DNA from 2 places in the Limosilactobacillus vaginalis genome. Region 1 is predicted to be linked to the other one. Evidence: riboswitches for the same ligand, from Rfam matches in the RefSeq annotation. Region 1 holds a riboswitch; the other holds the start of a gene.
The links. Region 1 has a riboswitch for lysine ahead of N4627_RS07605 (amino acid permease). Riboswitches for the same ligand answer to the same signal wherever they lie in the genome.

Region 1 (10,698 bases):
TCTAACATTTAACGCTTCATCTCCTGATAATTAAACCCTTTAACGTTACCAAACCATTTTAGAAGAAGCCGGTTATAGGTTCCGTTTTTTTCAAGTCGTTCTAACGCCCAATTCAACTTGTTTCTGAATGGCGCTTGGTTCTTGTTTACCGCGATTCCGTAAGGCTCCTTAGTAAAATTGCCACCAACAACTTCATAACTAGGATTTTCACTTGCCATCCCGTAAAGGATCCCGTTATCTGTGGTTAATGCATCTCCTTGCTTAGACTTTAAGGCCGTCATTGCTTGAGCGTAGTCTGAAAGTTGGAGAACTCGTGCTTTCGGTGCATACTTTGCCACGTTTTTAACTGAATTAGAACCAGAAACCCCTAAGATAACTTTGCCGGGCTGATTTAAATCTTGAATATTTTTAATCGGACTACCCTTTTTTACTAAAAGAGATTGACCGGCATCAAAGTAGGACTTAGTGAAATCAACCTGCTTTTCCCGTTCTGGCGTAATTGTCATCGTTGCCATAATGGTGTCAATATTACCATTCTTTAATAGCGGAACTCGAGTACTGCTAGTAACGGGAACGAAAACGGCCTTTCCGTTAGGCCCGAGGATTTCTTTAGTCATTGCCTTGGCAAGATCGATTTCAAACCCTTCAAGCTTTCCCGTTCGAATATTCTCCAAACCGAAAAGACGAGTATCAGCTTTAACTCCCCAAGTAATTTGCTTATTTTTTTGATCAACTTTGAGAACGTCTTGATTAGCCACAGAACTACAGCCAGAAAGAACGGTGATACTAATAAGGGCAACTGCAGCAATCGTTAATAAGTGCCAAATCTTTTTCATTATTTTGGCCTCCCCCTTAGTGTCCGCTAATCTTACTCATAAATTCGCGGGCCCGTTGAGTAGTTGGTTGATCGCCAAAGAACTTTTCGGTGGAGTCATCTTCAATAATTCGACCATCAGCCATAAAGATAACCCGGTCGGCAACGTCCCGAGCAAATCCCATTTCGTGGGTAACCACCAGCATGGTCATGTTAGAATTTTCTGCAATATCCTTCATTACATTAAGAACATCATCAATCATTTCTGGATCGAGTGCACTCGTGGGTTCGTCAAATAGAAGACACTTTGGCTTCATTGCTAGGCTGCGGGCAATTGCAATCCGTTGCTTTTGCCCACCTGATAGTTGTGCAGGCATATTATCAGCCTTATCGGCAAGGCCAACCTTTTCAAGCAGCTGCATTGCGAATTCACGATTTTCCTTTTCCGGTCGTTTAAGAACAATCCGCGGTGCCAGCATGATGTTTTCCAAAACGTTTTTATTGTTGTAAAGGTTAAAATGCTGGAAAACCATTCCAACGTCTTTACGAATCAAGTTAACGTTGGTTTTCTTATCAGCTAGGTCAAACCCGTTAACAATTAATTGACCGTCACGAATTGGATCCAACCCATTAATTGTCCGAATTAGACTACTTTTTCCTGAGCCGGATGGACCGATTAAAACAACCGTTTCACCAGCATCAATTGTTAAGTTAATGTCCTTTAATGCGTGGAATTTACCATAGTATTTTTGGACATCATGAAATTCTATCATTGACATGGTACTTTACTCTCCCCTAAATTTACGATGTCATTAGTAGTCATAAAGACTAAAACAATTAAATTATAGAACTTGTTGGATCGACAGGCAAGAAAGCTCAGACGAATATAAAAATTTAAAAATAATTATCATTTAATATAAAAGAATTTTATTTTAGGCTTACCAAAATAAATATTTACAAATATTTGATAAGTAGTAACATAGTAGGTGAAACTTACTGCGATCGAGATAATCTATTGATCGTCAGGACCACAGAGAGGGGAATAGTTTAATGTTTGAAATTAAGCCAAAGAAGTTCAAGAAGATCCTTGTCGGTGTCGATGATGCACCAGATGCCCGGGCTGCTTTTTCATATGCAGTAGATAAGGCAAAACGTGATGGCTCCGAATTAGGAATTGTTTCTATTTTGGAAACTGGTAACGTTAATGTTTATCAAATTCTTGACAAAGATTATGTTCACAGTTCTGCTGATGAATTACGGAAACGGATTAACGAATACGTAAAGGCTGCCGTTGATTACGGAGTTGATCCAAGCAAGATTACGGGAATTGTTGATCAAGGTGAACGACCAGCGGAACGGATTTGTAACCACGTTATTCCAGCATTTCAACCAGACTTGCTAGTTGTTGGGTCAATTGGTAAATGGGGTAATCGGAAGGCTGTTGGTTCACAAGCATCCTACATGACTAGACATGCAGGTACTTCCGTATTTGTTATTCGGACAACCGCTGTGGAAAGATATGAATAATTATTTCTGATTAGTAATTAGTACTGATTTAAAACCTTAGCTAATCAAGGATAAAGGGACTACGACAACCTGTCGCGGTCCCTTTATCCTTTAAGATGCAATTAATAATCTTTCTAAACTAACGTCAAAAACACAGAATTATTAGTTGATCTACTTTTAAACAATGTTATAATGATTCTAATTTAAAAAAGAGGAGTCTTTAGAATGGCTAGTAAAAAGATGTCACTAGCACAAAAAGTTAATATTTTGCGTGCTAGTGTAATGGGGGCCAATGACGGCATTATTTCAATTGCCGGAATTGTTATCGGGGTTGCCGCTGCAACTAATAATGCCTATTCTATTTTAATTTCTGGACTATCAGGGACGTTAGCCGGAATGATCTCAATGTGTATGGGTGAGTACGTATCGGTATCTACCCAGAAGGATTCACAAAAAATGGCATTGATTAGTAAACGTCAACGATTAGATGATCAATACCAAGAAGAATTTAATTATGTTCAGCAAAAGTATGAAGATCAGGATATTGATCCCAAACTTGCTAAGCAGGCTACCAAGGAACTGATGGATAAGGATGCCCTGTCAACTGTTGTTCAAGAACGGTATGGGTTTAATCCTAAAGATTTTACCAGTCCATACGCGGCCGCCATTGCATCGTTCATCTCTTTTCCAACCGGTTCTGTCTTACCAATGCTAGCAGTTACGCTGGCACCCGCAGAAAGTAGAATTCTTGCGACTGCAATCGCGGTTTTAATCGCCCTGTTAATAACGGGATACTGCGCTGCGATCCTGAGTAATTCTAACCGGTTGAAGTCAAGTATTCGGAATGCCATTGCTGGATTACTAACTATGGGTGTTACCTATATTATTGGTCAGTTGCTGGCACACTAAAGGAGGGGTGAGCGATGGAAAAAATTAAGCAACAAAAAAAGCAAACGATGGAAGAAAAGCTGAATACCCTTCGTGCTGGTGTATTAGGTTCGAATGATGGTATCTTAACCGTTGTTGGTGTTCTGGTTTCTGTTGCCGCTGCGACATCTGACCGGTTTACGATCTTTATTGCGGGGCTATCTGATTTGCTTGCATGTGCGTTTTCAATGGCTTCTGGAGAGTATGCTTCAGTTTCAACACAGAAGGATACAGAAGAATCGGCCGTAAGTAAGGAGCAACACCTCTTAAAAACTGATTTTGAAAGTGAAGTTGCTGCTGTTAAGGATTATTACGTCAGCAAGGGTGTTACTCCAGAAACTTCACTCGCAATTGCAAAAGATCTTCTTAGCAAAAAGCCTCTGGAGACCGTTGTTCGGGTTAAGTATGATATTGAGTTAGGACACTACTTGAATCCTTGGGATGCTGCTTTCTCCTCTCTCTTTTCAGCAGCTGCCGGTGGAATCTTTCCCCTTTGTGCGATGACCTTTGCCCCCGCTGCTTATAAGTGGTATGCGGTTATTTTGGCGGTAGTTTTAACTAGTGCGCTAACCGGATATATTAGTTCAAAGCTGGGAAACGGGTTAGTAAAAATCGCAGTTATTCGAAATATTATCATTGCATTGATTACTGTTGCCATCCACTACGGAGTTGGTAAGCTGTTCTAAAAATATTGAAGCTGGGAATTAACTTTCTCGGAGGGACGGTTGACTAACCTAGAACGATGAATGATGATAAACTCATCAGAATCGTTCGTAGCCGAATAGGCTTGCTTCGCTGCGTTAGGCTCGAGTTCCTCAGTTACGATACGAAGTGAGCCTATTTGGATTCCCGCGATTAGACTCTATAAGTTCGGAGATCGCTAAATATGGATAGAGGATGAGAAAAAATGTTTAGTTTTTTCTCATCCTCTTACTACTTATTTAATTAAATGTTCCTCATCAACCACCGTATCGAAGAAGTCCTCGTCTTTTCCCCGGTGGTATTCTGCTTGAATTGTGACGTGGCAAATACCATATTTTTCGCGAAGAATTTTATCAACCTGACTATAAATTTTTTCAACATCGCTAAGCTTCATATCGTGACAATTTAAATGGGCGGAGAAAATAATTCGCTTTTCATCAATCATCCATGCATGAACATGGTGAACCGCGGTAACCCCATCAATTTTAACCAAATCTCGTTCAATCCCGTTATAGTCAAGCTTTGGCGCTGATTCCATAAGAATGGTAACGGTTTGCTTGATTACAGGCCAAGCCTCGTAGGCAATGTAGATTGCCACTGCAATTGTCAAAACCGGATCAAGCCAAGGGATGTTAATAAATGTTAGAATCACACCGCCAATAATTACGGCAAATGATGATAGGGCATCACTTAAAACGTGAAGGTAGGTTGCTTTTACATTTAAGTTATTGTGGCTTCCAGAATGAAGCAGAACCGCTGAAAGTAAGTTAGCGACTAAACCAACAACGGCAACAATTAACATTATTTCACCGTTAATATGTGCGGGCTGCTGAATTCGTTTAATGGCTTCGATGATTAAGAATACCGAGACGATTACTAAGAAAGCAGCGTTGACCATTGCCGCAAGAATTTCAGCGCGACGGTATCCATATGTCCGTTTGCTCGTTTCTGGCTTGTTAGCAATTGACTGGGCAACATAGCCGAGAACAATTGAAAATGAGTCTCCTAAGTTATGAAAGGCATCGGACAGTAAGGCAAGACTTCCTGAAACCAGTCCCCCGATAATTTCAACAACAGTTATCAGAACGTTTAATACGGTTACTGCTAAAAAGCATTTTCCCGTGATTTGTTCATCCATCGTAAACTCCTCATTTCTTTGATATCTCCTTCATAAGTTTAGCATACTAAATTACTAACTAACAAAAAAATTAGGCTATCCGAAGAAGATGCTTATTGATTATGCTATAATCAAATGTGTTATTATAAGTTAATTAGAGGACCGTTCGTAGGCCGATAAACAAAGTAGAGGAGGATGCAGCCCTTGACACCGATGAAAGAAGATTATCTTAAGATTATCTTTGAGCTAGGTGGTAGTCACAAGAAGGTTTCAAATAAGGATATTTCGTTAGGCCTAGGTATAGCGGCAGGTTCTGTAACAGAAATGGTTTCAAAACTATCTGATGAAGGACTAGTAGTTCATGAACCCTATGCTGGTATTTCACTTACTGAAAAGGGACAGAAGTATGCAGCAGAGTTAGTTCGTAAACACCGCCTGTGGGAAACATTTCTTGTTGATAAGCTTCACTATAATTTTGCGGATGTTCACTCAGAAGCCGAAGTTTTAGAGCACCAAACAAGTGACCGTTTAGCAACAGCACTAGATAACTTTTTACAACACCCGCAAGCATGTCCTCATGGTGGAGTTATTCCGTCAGCGAGTGGACAGTTTCCTGATGTTTCACACCGTTTGCTGGCAGATGCAAATGATGGTGAAACAGTTCAGCTTGAACGCTTCTTAGATAACCATGAATTATTAACATACCTGGAAGAATTAAAGTTACGGCCAAACGATACCGTTAAAGTAATCCGCCACGAGCCGTTTGAGGGGCCATTAGTTATTGAAAAAGATGGTGAAGATACCCCGTTAAATGTTTCGTATAAGGCATCGCACAACATCTTTATTAAGGCCGGAAATTCAGACAAATAGTGATGTGAAGGGCCGAGAAATACCTCGGTCTTTTTTGCTACTTTAGTGTTAGAAAGATAGTAACCCAGTTTTTCACAGAGGGAGAACATGAATTAGGAACATCGGGAGGGAAGACATTAATGCTAACAGAAGAACGACGAATTCTTGCGTTACGGACCTGTGTTCTAGCAGGAAGACTGCTGATCGAGAATGGCTCAAATATGGAACGGGTCAACGATACTTTAGATCGAATCGCAAAGAATGCCGGTTTGAGAAAATTCCAGGCTTTCACAACGTTAACCGGGATTGTTGCGAGCAGTGATGATCTCCCTAATTCGCAGGTTGCTGATATTCGCCGGCGAAAAAATGATCTTAGTAAGGTTGCAGCAGTAAATGAAGTTTCTCGTGAACTAGCAAGCGGACTAATTGAATTACCCGAGGCGCATGCCCAATTAAAGTCAATTGAACGGCAGACGACTGACTGGTGGCAAAATCCATTAGAAGCATTCGCAGCCGCTATTTTAAGTGCTGCCTTAATGATCGTTTTTACTGGGGACGTTGTTGACTGGTGGGCGGCATTTATCATTGGCGGCTTAAGTTATGCTGTATTCTCGTTCGTTGTCCGTAAATTTAAAATTCAGTATCTTGGTGAGTTTTGTGCATCACTAGTTATCGGAGGCTTAGCAATCTTAACCGTTAAACTTGGGTGGACTCAAAATGCCAATTCAATTATTATTGGAGGCGTAATGCCGCTGGTACCAGGAATTCCCCTAACAAACGCTGCCCGGGACCTTGTTTCTGGGAATCTCATTAGCGGCCCAACTCGCGGAATTGAGGCAATATTAACTGCAGTAGCGATTGGTAGTGCAATTGTAATTGTCATGCGTTTTAGTTAGGAGAAGCGAATGAACTGGGAAAACTTATTCGTACAATTTATTCTTTCATATATATCTACCGTCTGCTTCGGTGTTTTATTGCATATTCCGTTACGGGCGTATAATACGGCTGGAATTATTGGTGGCGGTGTTTGGGTCATCTATTGGATAATGTATTATTATCAGCATACTGGCTTGGCAATCAGTAACCTTTTTGCTGCCATTTTAATTTCTCTGCTTAGTATGGTTGCTGCCCGTCACTTAAAAATGCCGATGATTGTATTTAATGTTCCTGCCTTAGTTCCGTTTGTTCCAGGGGGACAGGCCTACAAACTTGTTCGTAATTTTGCAATTGGTAATTATCAATTAGCAACGGTATATCTTTATCAGGTCATTGTAATTGCTGGGGCGATTACTCTTGGCTTCGGGCTTGGCGAACTACTAATTCGCGCAGTAAACTACTTGCATCTTAGTTTAGTAAAAACTTCAAAATCAAAAAGCTAGGGGTATGGTATACTCTAAATTAATGTTTAATTGATGATAGGAGAAAGATAATGTTAATTGTTCCAGATAATCAACGGTGGAAACGATTTACAATTAGTGGAGTCGTTTTTATTGTTTTGATGCTAATGATTAAGTTCAATTCAACAATTGGAACCACAATGGATGCAGTTTTTCAATCGTTATTTACTAGCCAACGCTTTGAAAATATTGGTTGGTTCCATGCCTTGATGACTTTAATTTCCTTTTTAGCAAGTCCTAAGCTTGATTTGCTATGGGTCCTGATTATTGCAATTGTTTTATGGCTAAGAAATTACCGAATTCCTGCAGTATGGGCAATCTGTACAATTATTGGTGGGGATGTCATAGGAACACTGGTCAAGCATTTTGTAAAACGGGCACGACCAGCACAACACTTAGCTGCCGACGATGGCTATAGTTTTCCGAGCGGTCATACCCTTGGATTGTTTCTGGTTGCTGGGATCCTTTTCCTTGTGGTAATCCCAATAATTCAGAAAGCAGCTGTCCGGACGATTTGCCAATTATTATTAATTTTTGCAATTTTCTTCTTGGCGGTTTCACGGGTATACTTATATGCTCACTGGCCTGTAGATACAATTGCAGCAATGGTTTTGGCATATGCTTGGCTTCAAGTTGCTGAATGGCTATACGTAGCCTGGGCACCAAAACTGCGAGAGCTAAAAATCTTTAGTAATTCAATTTATTAAAAGAAGAACGCAAAGGATCATTTTTGATTTGTTTGCGTTTTTTATTTCCCGGGAAATGGATGGTCTTTTGATGAAAATTAAAACGAAACGCCTTATTGTTGAAAGGGTTCACCGACAAAATGTTATTGAATTAACGCCACTGCTAAAATATCAATCATTATTCCAACAGGCAGGATTAGTTACAGTTGGAAAGGTTGATTTAGTTACTTTAGGGATGCTTGCCCAAACGGAATGTGTACTGCAAATAAGGGAAAGGGGAGAGCAAGGACTACTTGGCTTGATTATCCTTCTCCATTCCTACGATAAAACGGGTGCTATTCTTCCAAAGCAATACGAGGTTGGCTACCTACTTCTTCCACGAAAACAGCATCAAGGGTACATGACAGAAGCGTTAAGTGCCGTTTGCGACCAGTTAAACCGCTCTCAGATCACGGTAACTGCAGAGGTAAGGAGCGATAATGCTTCGTCAATTGGTGTTTTAAGCCGGTGTAATTTTATTCGTATCACTATAAATCCAGGAATGATCGAACTCTGGAAGCGGCAAGATATGGGATGATGGCTTGCGTTATTAAATGATGAGAGTATAATGTTATCGAAATGAAGAGGTTGCATTCTTTATCAGTATTGACTATTAGGAAAATAAGTTCCGGAGTAGTTTTGAAAGGAAAGAATGCCGAAATGCTGCTTAGCTTATTCTGAGCTGCATTGGGTCATGATTGAAAAAGTCATGGACTGTCGCGATAAATCGCGGGGCGCTTCGCTGAACGATTCAATGATAAATCTTGGATCTTCTAATGAGGTTGCCTTGTTGGAAGATCCTTTTTTATTGAGTAAGTCGCTCAGATATTTTACAGGAGGAATTTAAGATGACAGAAGACACGGGTAATGGTCAGGGGCAGATAAAAAGAACACTTAAAACACGTCACCTGGCAATGATTGCTCTTGGTGGAACGATTGGTACTGGTCTATTTATTACCAGTGGTTCGGCAATTTCAACTGCTGGACCAGGCGGGGCTTTAGTTGCATACGGAATCATGGGGATTATGGTTTATTTCTTGATGACTAGCCTTGGTGAAATGTCGACTTATATGCCGCTTACCGGATCGTTTTCTGCATTTTCATCAAAGTTTGTTGATCCAGCACTAGGCTTTGCTATGGGATGGAACTATTGGTTTAACTGGGCGATTACAATTCCAGTTGATGTAACCAGTGCGGGAATTGTAATGAATTTCTGGTTGCCACATGTTCCTAGCTGGGTATTTAGTACGGTTGTCTTGGTTTTAGTATTCCTTATCAACTATTTATCAGTTCGTTCGTACGGTGAAACAGAATACTGGTTAGCATTAATTAAGGTAATTACCGTGATCGTTTTCTTAATTGTCGGGGTTGCAATCATTCTGGGAATTATGGGCGGTCAACCAGTTGGCTTCAGCAACTTCCACTACAAGAAAGCTCCATTTGTTGGCGGCATTCCTGCAATTATTAGTGTATTCTTGGTTGCTGGTTTCTCTTTCCAGGGGACAGAATTAGTTGGGATTACTGCTGGAGAGGCTGCTACTCCTGAAAAGTCAATTTCAAAGGCAATTCATTCAACTTTCTGGCGAATCCTTCTTTTCTATATCTTTGCCATTTTTGTAATTGCATGTGTCCTGCCATACACAGATAAGAACCTGTTAAATTCGGATGTTACTAACATTACGATGAGTCCGTTTACAATCATTTTTAAGCGGGCTGGATTAGCGGTTGCTGCCAGTATCATGAATGCGGTTATCTTAACTGCGGTTGTTTCTGCGGCTAACTCTGGTTTATATGCTTCAACCCGGATGCTTTACTCGCAGGCTCGTGAAGGTTACGCATGGCGATTCTTCGGCTATGTTAACCGTCGGGGAATACCGATTTATGCACTAATTGGGACGATGGTTGTGTCATCATTGGCATTTGCAACTCAGTTTGTGGTTCCTCAAGCTTACCTTTACCTAACAGATGCTTCTGGACTGTGTGGCTTTATTGCATGGCTAGGAATTGCCATTTCACATTACCGGTTCCGGAAAGCTTACACCGCTCAGGGCCATACTGTAAGCGAACTTAAATATCACGCAACCCTGTATCCTTTTGGACCGATTTTTGCGCTTGTTCTTTGTACAATTGTTATTTGCGGGCAGAACGTTGAGGCCTTTGCAAAACTTGACTGGTCAAATATTTTGATTACGTACATGAGTGTACCGTTATTCCTAATTTTGTTCTTCTACTACAAAATTCGTTATAAGACCCATATTATTCCGTTGAAGGAAGTAGATCTTTCTCGGCAGACTAAGGGTGAAAAGTATGACCCAGAACAAAATTAATTAGAATTTGAAGAGGGTTTCTATACCGAGAAAATTTAGGTATGGGAATCCTTTTCGAATTTAGGAAGAGGACTTCTGGTTCAGTCTCTTCTTTTTTTTAATGTTCAATGTTAGAATGGTAAAGTTGTTTTTCATAAATTAAAGGGGGAGAAGCGTTTAATGATTGCACTTGCAGGGACAATAGGCGCCGGGAAAACAAGCCTAACCGGATTGCTGGCTGATCATTTGAATAGCCAAGCATTTTATGAATCTGTTGATGATAATAAGATTTTGCCGCTCTTTTATAAGGACCCGAAAAAGTATGGTTTTTTACTGCAAATTTACTTTTTAAATC
Region 2 (10,698 bases), 490 kb from region 1:
TGCATGAGAACCCCACGCAAACTTTTTAATCGAATTTTAACATTGATTGATAAATATGCAAGAGAAAAATAGAGTGTGAGCCCGTTAAAACCTTCCGGTGGCTAACGATTTCTCCACTGAACGATGATTTATCATCGGAAGTGGAGGTCGTTAGCTCGAGGAAGGTTAGGGCGAACCGATCTTGACTATGTAGCAGTAGAAGAAACTCGGACGAAGCATATTTCGACACAGTTGCATTAGAACGTTAACCCCATAAAGAGATCAAAAAAGACTAGGCTGAAATCAACCTAGTCATAACGTGCTTACCGTGACCGCAACTTCCGCCTAGTGATCTCGTCCTTGATTGTTGCCAATCATCGTCCGAGATTTCCTAGTGCTCAGTTGCTAATCCGTCACGGCTCGCACTTCCTTCTACTTCATATTCGTTATTCCAAAGAACAGAATAAAGATAACGAAGAGGGCGTACATCATTGGGGAGACGTCTTTGTGGTGTTTGGAAGCAATCATGGTGATTGGGTAAGCGATCATTCCAAGGGCTAGGCCATCGGAAATGGAGTAGGTTAATGGCATTCCGACCACAACAAGGAAGGCAGGAAAGGCCACTTCAAAGCGATCCCAATTAATATACTTCAAGTTATTTGCCATTAAGACACCAACAATGATTAATGCTGGTGCGGTGACGGTTGTTGGGATTACTGCTAGCAGGGGGCTAAAGATCATGGAGATCAAGAATAAAATGCCGACAAAGACTGCGGTTAATCCGGTTCGACCACCCATAGCAATTCCGGCACTGGATTCAACGGAAGTTCCTAGTGGCGCGGTACCACAGATTGCCCCTTCAACCATGGCAAGGGAGTCAGAGAGAAAGGCCTTGCCGATCCGGGGAATCTTACCATTCTTATCAACCATTCCGGCTTGCTGAGTCATCCCAATCAGTGTTCCGGCAGTATCGAAGAAGGTAACTAACAGGAAGGTGAGGACAACCATGAATAGTTGTGGTGTATTAATGTCCTTTAAGTGGAAGATGGCGTGACCAAATGTCGGTGCCATACTTGGTGCTGTTGAGACGATACCATGAGGTAGTGGGATTTGACCGATGCACATCCCGAAGATAGCCGTAATGATCATTCCAATAAAGATTGACCCTGGTACTCGGGCAGCCATTAAAATTACGGTTAGGATTAAACCAAATAGGGTTAACCAGACATCGGGGTTACCAAATGAGCCTAGGCCAACTAGGGATGATGAGTTATTCACGATTAATTTCCCGTTTTGCAAACCAATAAAGGCAATGAATAACCCAATTCCGGCAGAGATCGCGTATTTGATGTCTTGTGGAATCGCATCAACCACTTTTTCCCGCAATTTTAAGATTGTAATTAAAATAAACAGAAATGAGGCCACGAGAACACTGGCTAAAGCTGTTTGCCAGTTAATGTGCATTCCGATAACTACATTATAAGTAAAGAAAGCAGCACTACCCAATGTCGGTGCTAAAGCAATTGGGTAGTTGGCAATTAGTCCCATTAAGAAACAACCAATTGCCGTTGCAACTGCGGTAACCGTAAAAGCAGCACCCTTATTAATTCCCGCAGCATGCAGGATGTTTGGGTTAACAAATAGAATATATGACAAACTCACGAAAGTCGTCAGGGCAGCAATTAATTCGCCCTTGACGGTGGTATGAGCATCGCTTAAATGAAAGATCCGTTCTAACACGATCAATTCTCCTCTTCTTTAAACAAATTTAAAAACTTATTCCTACTAGAATATCACAGAATGCCGGCTAATGATTGCCAAACTTGAAGATTGACTAAATATGAAAGGAATATACAATTACTAATGAAATTTAATTAAATAAATATGAGAAAATTTAATGATTTCGTTGACATTCTAATCTAATAACTTTATTATATTTATAAATCGAAGAGGCGCGGCCAACACCAGTAATCAATTTTAGCCTGCCAAGCAATGAGAATTGATGAACAGGGCGGTCGCCGAAGTACTTAACCTGGCACGGTTAAGGCACTGGGGCGTGGCTGAATAAGTTACGGACTGTCGTGGGACAATATCAGCCCACGTTGCGCTATCGACAAAACGGATAAAATGCATCCACTGTTTGTCTTCGCGCAGACAGTGGATTTTTTTATCACTTTGTTTTCCCCGAATGAGTAATGGAGGAATGAGTATGAACCAACAAATTACTGCTGACCAATTGAATGACGCGGGACACCTGATGATTGGTGGTTGTGATTCAATTGAACTAGCTCAGGAATACGGAACGCCACTGGTTGTTTACGACGTTTCCCAAATCCGACAGCAAATTCGGAGCTTTCGGCGAGTATTTGATGCTAATCAGGTCGACTATGCGGTCAGTTATGCAAGTAAGGCCTTTGCCGCAATTGCAATGTATCAGGTTGCTGCTGTCGAAGGGGCTCACGTTGATGTCGTTTCGGCTGGGGAGCTTTATACAGCAACTAAGGCTGACTTCCCGATGGAACGGGTAAGTTTCCATGGTAATAATAAGTCGCGTGAAGAGCTGGAAATGGCGATTGACCACCATGTGGGGACGATCATGATTGATAATTTCCATGAGATTGAATTATTAGCCACGGTGCTTGAGGAACGCGATGCAACCGTTGACGTAATGCTAAGAATCACCCCCGGAATCTCAGCTCATACAAATAAATACATCCAAACCGGGCAAGTTGATAGCAAGTTCGGCTTCGACCTTCAATCTGGTCAAGCAGATGAAGCATTGCAAAAGGTTCTTGCTAATTCGCGGATGAAGATGCGTGGCCTTCATGCTCATATTGGTTCACAAATCTTTGAATTAGCAGGCTTTGAAGGCGTGGCAAAGAAGTTAGTTGAAGTTGCCGCTCATTGGCGAGACGCATTTGGCTATGAAGCACAAGTAATTAATGTTGGTGGTGGCTTTGGAATTCGTTATGTTGCTGCCGATCATCCCCTTAAGCCTGAGGAGTTCGTCGATGCGATTATCAAGGCAATTAAAAAGGAAACTGCTGAAAAAGGACTCTCAATGCCGGCAATTTGGATTGAACCAGGACGGTCAATTGTTGGACCAGCAGGATATAACCTCTATACAGTTGGTTCCCGCAAGGATGTGCCGGGTCTGAAACCATACGTCACGGTTGACGGGGGGATGGGTGACAATATTCGTCCAGCACTCTATCAAGCTGAATACGAAACCGTTTTGGCAAGCAATCCGCAAGCACCAATCAAGGAACATGTCCGTCTTGCCGGAAAGTACTGTGAATCTGGTGATATTTTAGCCCAGGATCAAGGATTACCGGAAACTCAGCCAGGTGACGTTCTTGCCATGCTTGATACTGGTGCTTATGGTTATTCAATGGCTTCAAATTATAACCGTAATCCCCGGCCAGCAGTTGTCTTTGCAGAAGATGGCAAGGCTCAGCTTGTGATTGAGCGGGAGTCTTTAGCTGACTTGGTTCACTTAGATCGTAAATATCAACAATAATGACTAGTAAATAATAGGAAGAGAGAGGTAACAACAATGGCTGAATTAGATGCGCAAGCGATTATTAACTACATTGGCAATGCTCCGAAGAAAACACCCGTAAAGGTTTATTTAAAGGGAAACTTAAGTGAAATTAACTTTCCAGAAGAAGTGCAATCATTTGTTGACGATCATACCGGTGTAATTTTCGGTGATTGGTCAGTGGTTGAACCATTATTAAAAGAAAACGCTGATTTGATTGCTGATTACCATATTGAAAATGATTGTCGTAATTCTGCAGTTCCCTTGCTTGATTTGAAGGGAATTAATGCCCGGATTGAACCAGGAGCAACCATTCGTGACAAGGTTCTAATTGGGAACAATGCCGTTATTATGATGGGAGCAACAATTAATATTGGTGCTGAAATTGGTGATGACACGATGATTGATATGGGGGCAATCCTTGGTGGCCGAGCAATTGTTGGCAAGCATTGTCATATCGGTGCGGGAACCGTTCTTGCTGGAGTTGTTGAACCAGCATCAGCTCAACCGGTGCGGATTGACGATAACGTGTTAATCGGCGCTAATGCCGTGGTTATTGAAGGAGTTCATGTTGGTGAAGGTGCTGTTGTCGCTGCCGGAGCAATCGTTACCCATGACGTTGAGCCGCATACAATGGTTGCCGGGGTTCCAGCTAAGTTTGTCAAAAAGGTTGATGCCAAGACTGAAAGTAAGACCGGCTTAGAAGACGACTTGCGGAAGTTATAGGAGCGCAAAATGTTAAGCGAAAGTGATTTAATTAAGATTCGTCGTCATCTTCATCAGATTCCGGAATTAGCACTTCAGGAAACTGAAACTCACCAGTTCCTTTTAGAAACGGTAAAGGCGATGGATCAAGAATTCTTAGAAATTCGTAATCCGGATGAGTTGCCAACTTCAATGATGGTGTTAGTTCACGGCTTTGATCCGCAACGGACAATTGGCTATCGCACGGATATTGACGCTTTGCCGGTAGAAGAACAGACTGGTTTGCCATATTCTTCTCAGCACCCGGGAGTGATGCACGCCTGTGGACATGATATTCACATGACTGTGGCTTTAGGCGTCCTTTCCTACTTTAGTGAACACCAGCCCAAGGACAACCTACTCTTTTTCTTCCAACCAGCGGAAGAAAGCGAGAGTGGTGGTAAGCAATCATATGAACTAGGGCTATTTCATGGTCGCTGGTGTCCTGACGAATTTTATGGCTTACACGATAATCCAGATTTGCCTGCTGGGGCAATTGGTTGTCGAATGGGAACCCTATTTGCAGGGACAACTGAAGTGAATATTGACTTGACCGGAAAGGGTGGTCACGCTGCCTACCCGCAAGACGCTAATGATACAATTGTCGCGGCGGCAATGTTGATCAGCCAGGTGCAAACGGTAATTTCACGGAGTATTGACCCAATTCAAAGCGGGGTAGTTACTTTAGGAAAAATTGATGGCGGAACGATTCGGAATGTGATTGCTGGTCATACCCGAATTGAAGGGACAATTCGCGGACTAACCCAAAAGATGATTGAAACGATTGATCAGCGGTTAAAAGATATTTGTGAAGGAATCGGCCGAAGTTATAATATGACGGTTAATTTGGAATTAAACCAGGGTGGTTATTGGCCAGTTGAGAATAATTCTGAATTGACCAAGCGTTTTATCTCATACATGAAATCAACGCCCAGTGTAAACTTTATTGAGACTGAACCAGCAATGACCGGAGAAGACTTTGGCTTCCTTTTGGCAAAGTTTCCGGGAACGATGTTTTGGTTGGGAGTCGATGATGATTCGCAATTGCATTCGGCAACCTTAAAGCCAAAGGAAGAAGCCATTCAGCGCGGTGTTGACGCAATTACAGGTTTCTTGGAATATCGGATGACAGAATAATTGGAGGAAGAGAATATGACAACATTAGCAAATGCAGATTTATTAACAGCGATTGTAACGCCCTTTAATAGTGATAACGAGATCGACTTTAACGCATTAGAAAAGTTAACCAACTCATTGATTGACCGTGGTTGTAACGGCTTTGTCATCGGTGGAACTACTGGTGAAACTCCGGAACTAACCCATGATGAGAAGATTGCTTTATATACCCGGTTTGGGGAAATCGTTGATGGTCGGGTTCCTGTAATCGCTGGTACAGGAAGTAATAATCCTCAAGAAACAATTGCCCTCACTAATGAAGTTGGCCAAATTAACGGGATTGACTACGCTTTAGTAGTAGTACCACCTTACAACAAGCCAAACCAACGGGGGATGCTTGCCCACTTTAAGACGGTAGCAGACAACGTGAACTTGCCAATTATTATCTACAATATTCCAGGACGGACCGGCTCAAAGATGGCTCCAGAAACTGTCGTTGAACTTTCCCAACACCCAAATATCGCTGGAATTAAGCAGTGTGCACCACTAGAAGATATGGAATACATCATTGAACATAAGGCGGATGATTTCCTTGTCTTTACCGGTGAAGATGCCCAGGCATTGACTTCACGAGTATTAGGCGCTAATGGGGTTGTTTCAGTCGCTTCACACCTTTACGTTAAGGAAATGCGGCAAATGTTCGATGCCCTTTACCGTGGCGATTACAAGCTTGCCGGAAAGCTTCAGCGGTGGTTAACTCCACGGATGGCAGCATGCTTCATGTTCCCATCCCCATCTCCAGTCAAGGCCATTCTGAATGCCCAAGGCTTTAATGCTGGTGACTGCCGTCTGCCAATTCTTTCCCTTAATAAGGAAGAGCAGACTCAGCTCGAACAAGCACTCGACTTACCAGCTGACTCCTTAGAAAACAAGACACTTCCGTTAGACTTATAAAATGAAGGGAAGATAGCTAATGGCAAACGTATTAATTGCAGGGGCAACCGGTGCAATGGGGCAAAAGGCTGTTGAACTGGTTAACTCAATGGCAAATATGGAAATTACTGCTGTTTTAGCACCGCATCTGGATGCTGCTGACCGTGAGCAATACCATTTAAGTGGGAATGTGAAGGTATTTAATTCATTAACGGATGTTGATCCGACGGTAGCGGATATTTGGCTTGACTTTACAGTTCCAAATGCCGTTTACGAGAACGTAAAGTATGCGTTGAATAATGGCTTATTGCCAGTTGTTGGGACGACCGGGTTGACTGATGAGCAAGAACAAGAATTGATTGAACTGAGTGAAAGTAAGCACCTTGGTGGCCTAATTGCGCCAAACTTCGGGATGTCAGCGGTTCTTTTAATGAAGTTTGCTCAAGAGGCAGCCAAGTACTTCCCAGATGTGGAAGTGATCGAAATGCACCATGCAGATAAAAAGGATGCGCCATCTGGGACTGCCTTGAGTACAGCAAAATTAATTGATCAGGTTCGTGAACCACACGAGAGCAATCCTGATGAAACCGAGTCCTTGGCTGGTGTTCGTGGTGGTGACTACCACGGAATTAAGATTCATTCTGTCCGCCTTCCTGGCTACATTGCTCATGAACAGGTCCTTTTTGGTGGTGCAGGTGAAGCATTGACAATTCGCCAGGACTCATTTGACCGACAATCCTTTATGAGTGGGGTTAAGGTTGCCCTAGAAAAGGTAGGTGACTTAGATCACCTTGTCGTTGGCCTTGAAAAGATCTTGTAGGAGGAATTTGAAATGCCAAAATTAGATCAACACTTAGAACAGGTTGTCAATCAGCGGGTTGCTGAATTACCTCCTGCACAGATTCGGGCATTTGATGATGAAATTTCCGCGATTCCGGGAATTGTTAAGTTAACTCTAGGCGAACCAGACTTTGATGTTCCGAAACACGTTAAGCAAGCAGCAATTGATAGCATTAATGACAATGATTCTCACTATTCAGCAAGTCGGGGAACATTACCGTTGCGTAAAGCAATCAGTGATTATCTAATGAAGACCCGGTCAGTTCACTATGATCCAGAAAAGGAGATCATCGTAACTGTTGGGGCAACTGAAGCGATTACGGCAACAACCTTTGCCCTGCTAAATCCTGGGGATGAGGTGATTATTCCGACACCAATCTTCTCCCTTTACTTTCCGAGTATTTCGCTTACGGGAGCAATACCAGTCAAGGTTGATACTTCAAATGATGGCTTTTTGCTAACTGCGGAACGATTAGAAAAGATCCTAAAGCGTGAGGGCAGCAAGGTTAAAGCAATCATTCTTAACTACCCGAATAATCCTACCGGGCGATGCTATTCCCGAGATGAACTAGTTTCGCTGGCAAAGGTAATTAAGGAGCATCACCTGCTAGCAGTTGTAGATGAGATTTATAGTGAATTGATTTATGATCAACCGTTTACCTCGTTAGCAACACTCCTTCCTGAACAGACGATTCTCATTAGCGGCTTGTCAAAATCCCATGCGATGACGGGCTGGCGATTAGGCTATGTGGCAGCTCCGCAAGACGCAATTAACCAAATTTCAAAGATGCATTCGTTCATGGTAACTGCACCGAACGATACCGCTCAGGCAGCAGCGCTTGAAGCCCTGACTAATGGTGCTGCTGATCCGGTTGAATTTAAGCAGCATTATCAAAAGCGTCGGGATCGCTTAGCAGGGGCAATGAAGAAGATGGGCTTTGAAATTGCGGTGCCAGATGGTGCTTTCTATATCTTTGCGAAGATTCCGGAAGCGTTTGGTAATGATGATTTCAAGTTTGCTCGGCAGTTAGCCCATGAAGCTAAGGTTGGGGTAATCCCTGGTCAAGCATTTGGACCTGGTGGTGAAGGATACATTCGTCTTTCCTATGCCGCTTCGGACGACGATATTGAAACAGTAATTAGCCGGTTAGGATCCTTTATGGAACAGTTAAATTAAAGTAAGAAGGAATTTATGATGAGTGAAAAATTAAAAGTGGGTATTATCGGGGCAACGGGAATGGTTGGTCAGCGTTATGTTACCCTGCTTGCCAACCATCCCTGGTTCGAAGTGACAACGGTTGCTGCTAGTAAGCGGAGTGCTGGAAAAACGTATGGTGAAGCTGTCAATGGCCGTTGGAAGATGGGGGAAACGCCAATTCCAGAGGCAGTTAAGGATTTGACAGTACTTGATGCGGAAGACGTTGATGCGGTTGCGTCACAAGTTGACTTTATTTTTTCAGCAATTAACCTGGATAAGGCAGATACCCGGAAGCTGGAAGACGAGTATGCTAAGCACGAAATTCCAGTGGTTTCAAATAACAGTGCGCACCGCTGGACTCCCGACGTTCCGATGGTTGTTCCAGAAATTAATCCCGACCACATTGAAGTCATTAAGGCTCAGCAAGAACGGTTAGGAACCCAGCGTGGATTTGTTGCTGTTAAGCCAAATTGTTCAATTCAAAGCTATACGCCTGCAATCGCTGCTTGGCAGAAGTTTGAACCAACTCAGGTACTGGCTTGTACTTATCAAGCAATTTCCGGTGCTGGAAAAACTCTGGAGACTGCTCCTGAAATTCAAAATAACGTTATCCCATATATTCCTGGTGAAGAAGCTAAGTCTGAAGATGAACCACTAAAGATCTTTGGTCATCTTGATTCGGAAAAGAAAGAAATCGTGAAAGCACAATCTCCAGTAATTACGAGTCAATGCTTACGGGTTCCCGTACTCTATGGGCATACCGTTGCTACCTTTATTAACTTTAAGCAAAATCCAAGTAAGGAAGAATTGGTAGAAGCATTACAAGAATACAGCGGTGTTCCACAAGAGTTAGAATTGCCAAGTGCACCACGTCAATTTATTCAATACTTGAATGATGATGACCGTCCGCAAGTCCGTTATGACGTCAACTTTGAACACGGCATGGGGATTTCGATCGGTCGGCTTCGTCCTGACAAGATCTTTGATTGGAAGTTTGTTGGTTTATCCCATAACACTGCCCGGGGAGCTGCTGGTGGCGCAATTGAGCTTGCCGAACTCCTGGCTGCTAAGGGTTACCTTGAACCCCGTGATTAATAATATTTAAAATAAAAAGCGACTCAGAAGTTCTGAATCGCTTTTCATTTTTAAACGGTCTTATTTACTAACGATTAACCGACTCAAGTGCCTGAATTACGGCATTCTTTTCAGCTTGAATCAGCTTAACCTTACTTTCGATTACGCTAATATCCATGGTGATTTCACGCGTTAATCCTGGAGTATCAATCTTTGGTTCAAAGAACTGCTTGAATTCAGTTAATCGGGTTGGAGTATGGAATACGTTTGCGGTTACAGTGATGTAGGTTGCAAATTCCATATCACCACCAACGGTCTTTTCAAGCCAGTCCCAATCATTACGGATCCAATCCCAGGCAACTTGTTGACCGGCATTATTTGCAAGAACGTTGCGGTACCAACCACGAAGATCCTGTGGCTTAATCGTATCCGCATTTTCAAATTCACTAATTAGTTCAGTGATTAATGAATTATCCGGGGTACTAGTGATCGCACTGTTTAAGTCACCCTTATAACTAGCATCTGTCGTTTCCCGGTAATCTTCAAGCAATCCATTGAAGAGATCCTTGCTTCCGTAATGCTTAACTTCATTGCGTAATATTAGTGGCCGAATGTCGGCAGGGAGCTTTTCCAAATGCTGATGGTTATTAGTGAAGATTTCATGCGCAGCCTTAACTGCTTCTGAATTTTCTGCATAGAGAGCAGCTCCCAAGACGATTGGCCGTGTTAATTGATCGTCATTTGATTCACCAGCACGCGGTTCCCAACCGAGTCGACTAACTTGTTTGGCGCTCAGTTGGTTAACGAACTTCTTGAGTGCCTTTTCTTCGGCACTGTCAGGGGTTACGAATTGCTTTAGCTTATTCACGATTGCATAGAGGGCGGTATTGACGATTTCTGAATGGCTATCAGCAAACCGCGACAGGAGCGGAATAATGGCCGCGTAGGATAATTGTTGACCGTCGGCGAGAAGACGGAAATCTTGAAGAAGTTGCCGCTGATCAATCGCATTTAACTCATCAAGGTGATCAAGTAAATCGCTCATTAAGGTTTGATCATACTTAACGATAAAGTGTGAATTATTACCAACATTGAGTCTGAATGGTTTGCCGTTTTGCTGCCGTAATTCCTGGTAATTGCCAAGACTAATGGCCTTTTCCTTCATAATTTGCGGTGCTTCCTTGTAGTTAGCGTTTAATGGAATTTGCCATAAGCGACCAGTATCATGACCGTCACCAATAAAGAATTGTTGCTGACTCAATTGAAGCTGCCC

Region 2: it holds a riboswitch for lysine, as region 1 does, so the genes downstream of both, lysA (diaminopimelate decarboxylase) here and N4627_RS07605 (amino acid permease) in region 1, are expected to answer to the same signal.

What each region holds. Positions count from the first base shown of each region.
Region 1 covers NZ_CP104399.1:1,503,802-1,514,499, reverse strand. Annotated here, with positions in the region: gene N4627_RS07665 (amino acid ABC transporter permease) at 1-8, opposite strand, end outside; gene N4627_RS07660 (transporter substrate-binding domain-containing protein) at 9-836, opposite strand; gene N4627_RS07655 (amino acid ABC transporter ATP-binding protein) at 853-1,593, opposite strand; gene N4627_RS07650 (universal stress protein) at 1,865-2,341, shown strand; gene N4627_RS07645 (VIT1/CCC1 transporter family protein) at 2,546-3,229, shown strand; gene N4627_RS07640 (VIT1/CCC1 transporter family protein) at 3,244-3,933, shown strand; gene N4627_RS07635 (cation diffusion facilitator family transporter) at 4,185-5,087, opposite strand; gene N4627_RS07630 (metal-dependent transcriptional regulator) at 5,271-5,936, shown strand; gene N4627_RS07625 (threonine/serine exporter family protein) at 6,056-6,811, shown strand; gene N4627_RS07620 (threonine/serine exporter family protein) at 6,821-7,294, shown strand; gene N4627_RS07615 (phosphatase PAP2 family protein) at 7,345-8,019, shown strand; gene N4627_RS07610 (GNAT family N-acetyltransferase) at 8,090-8,575, shown strand; lysine riboswitch at 8,612-8,785, shown strand; gene N4627_RS07605 (amino acid permease) at 8,886-10,364, shown strand; gene N4627_RS07600 (deoxynucleoside kinase) at 10,524-10,698, shown strand, end outside.
Region 2 covers NZ_CP104399.1:1,018,354-1,029,051, reverse strand. Annotated here, with positions in the region: gene N4627_RS05040 (NCS2 family permease) at 412-1,719, opposite strand; lysine riboswitch at 1,919-2,098, shown strand; gene lysA (diaminopimelate decarboxylase) at 2,189-3,499, shown strand; gene dapD (2,3,4,5-tetrahydropyridine-2,6-dicarboxylate N-acetyltransferase) at 3,536-4,246, shown strand; gene N4627_RS05025 (N-acetyldiaminopimelate deacetylase) at 4,256-5,401, shown strand; gene dapA (4-hydroxy-tetrahydrodipicolinate synthase) at 5,417-6,334, shown strand; gene dapB (4-hydroxy-tetrahydrodipicolinate reductase) at 6,354-7,133, shown strand; gene N4627_RS05010 (aminotransferase class I/II-fold pyridoxal phosphate-dependent enzyme) at 7,146-8,330, shown strand; gene asd (aspartate-semialdehyde dehydrogenase) at 8,349-9,446, shown strand; gene N4627_RS05000 (M1 family metallopeptidase) at 9,514-10,698, opposite strand, start outside.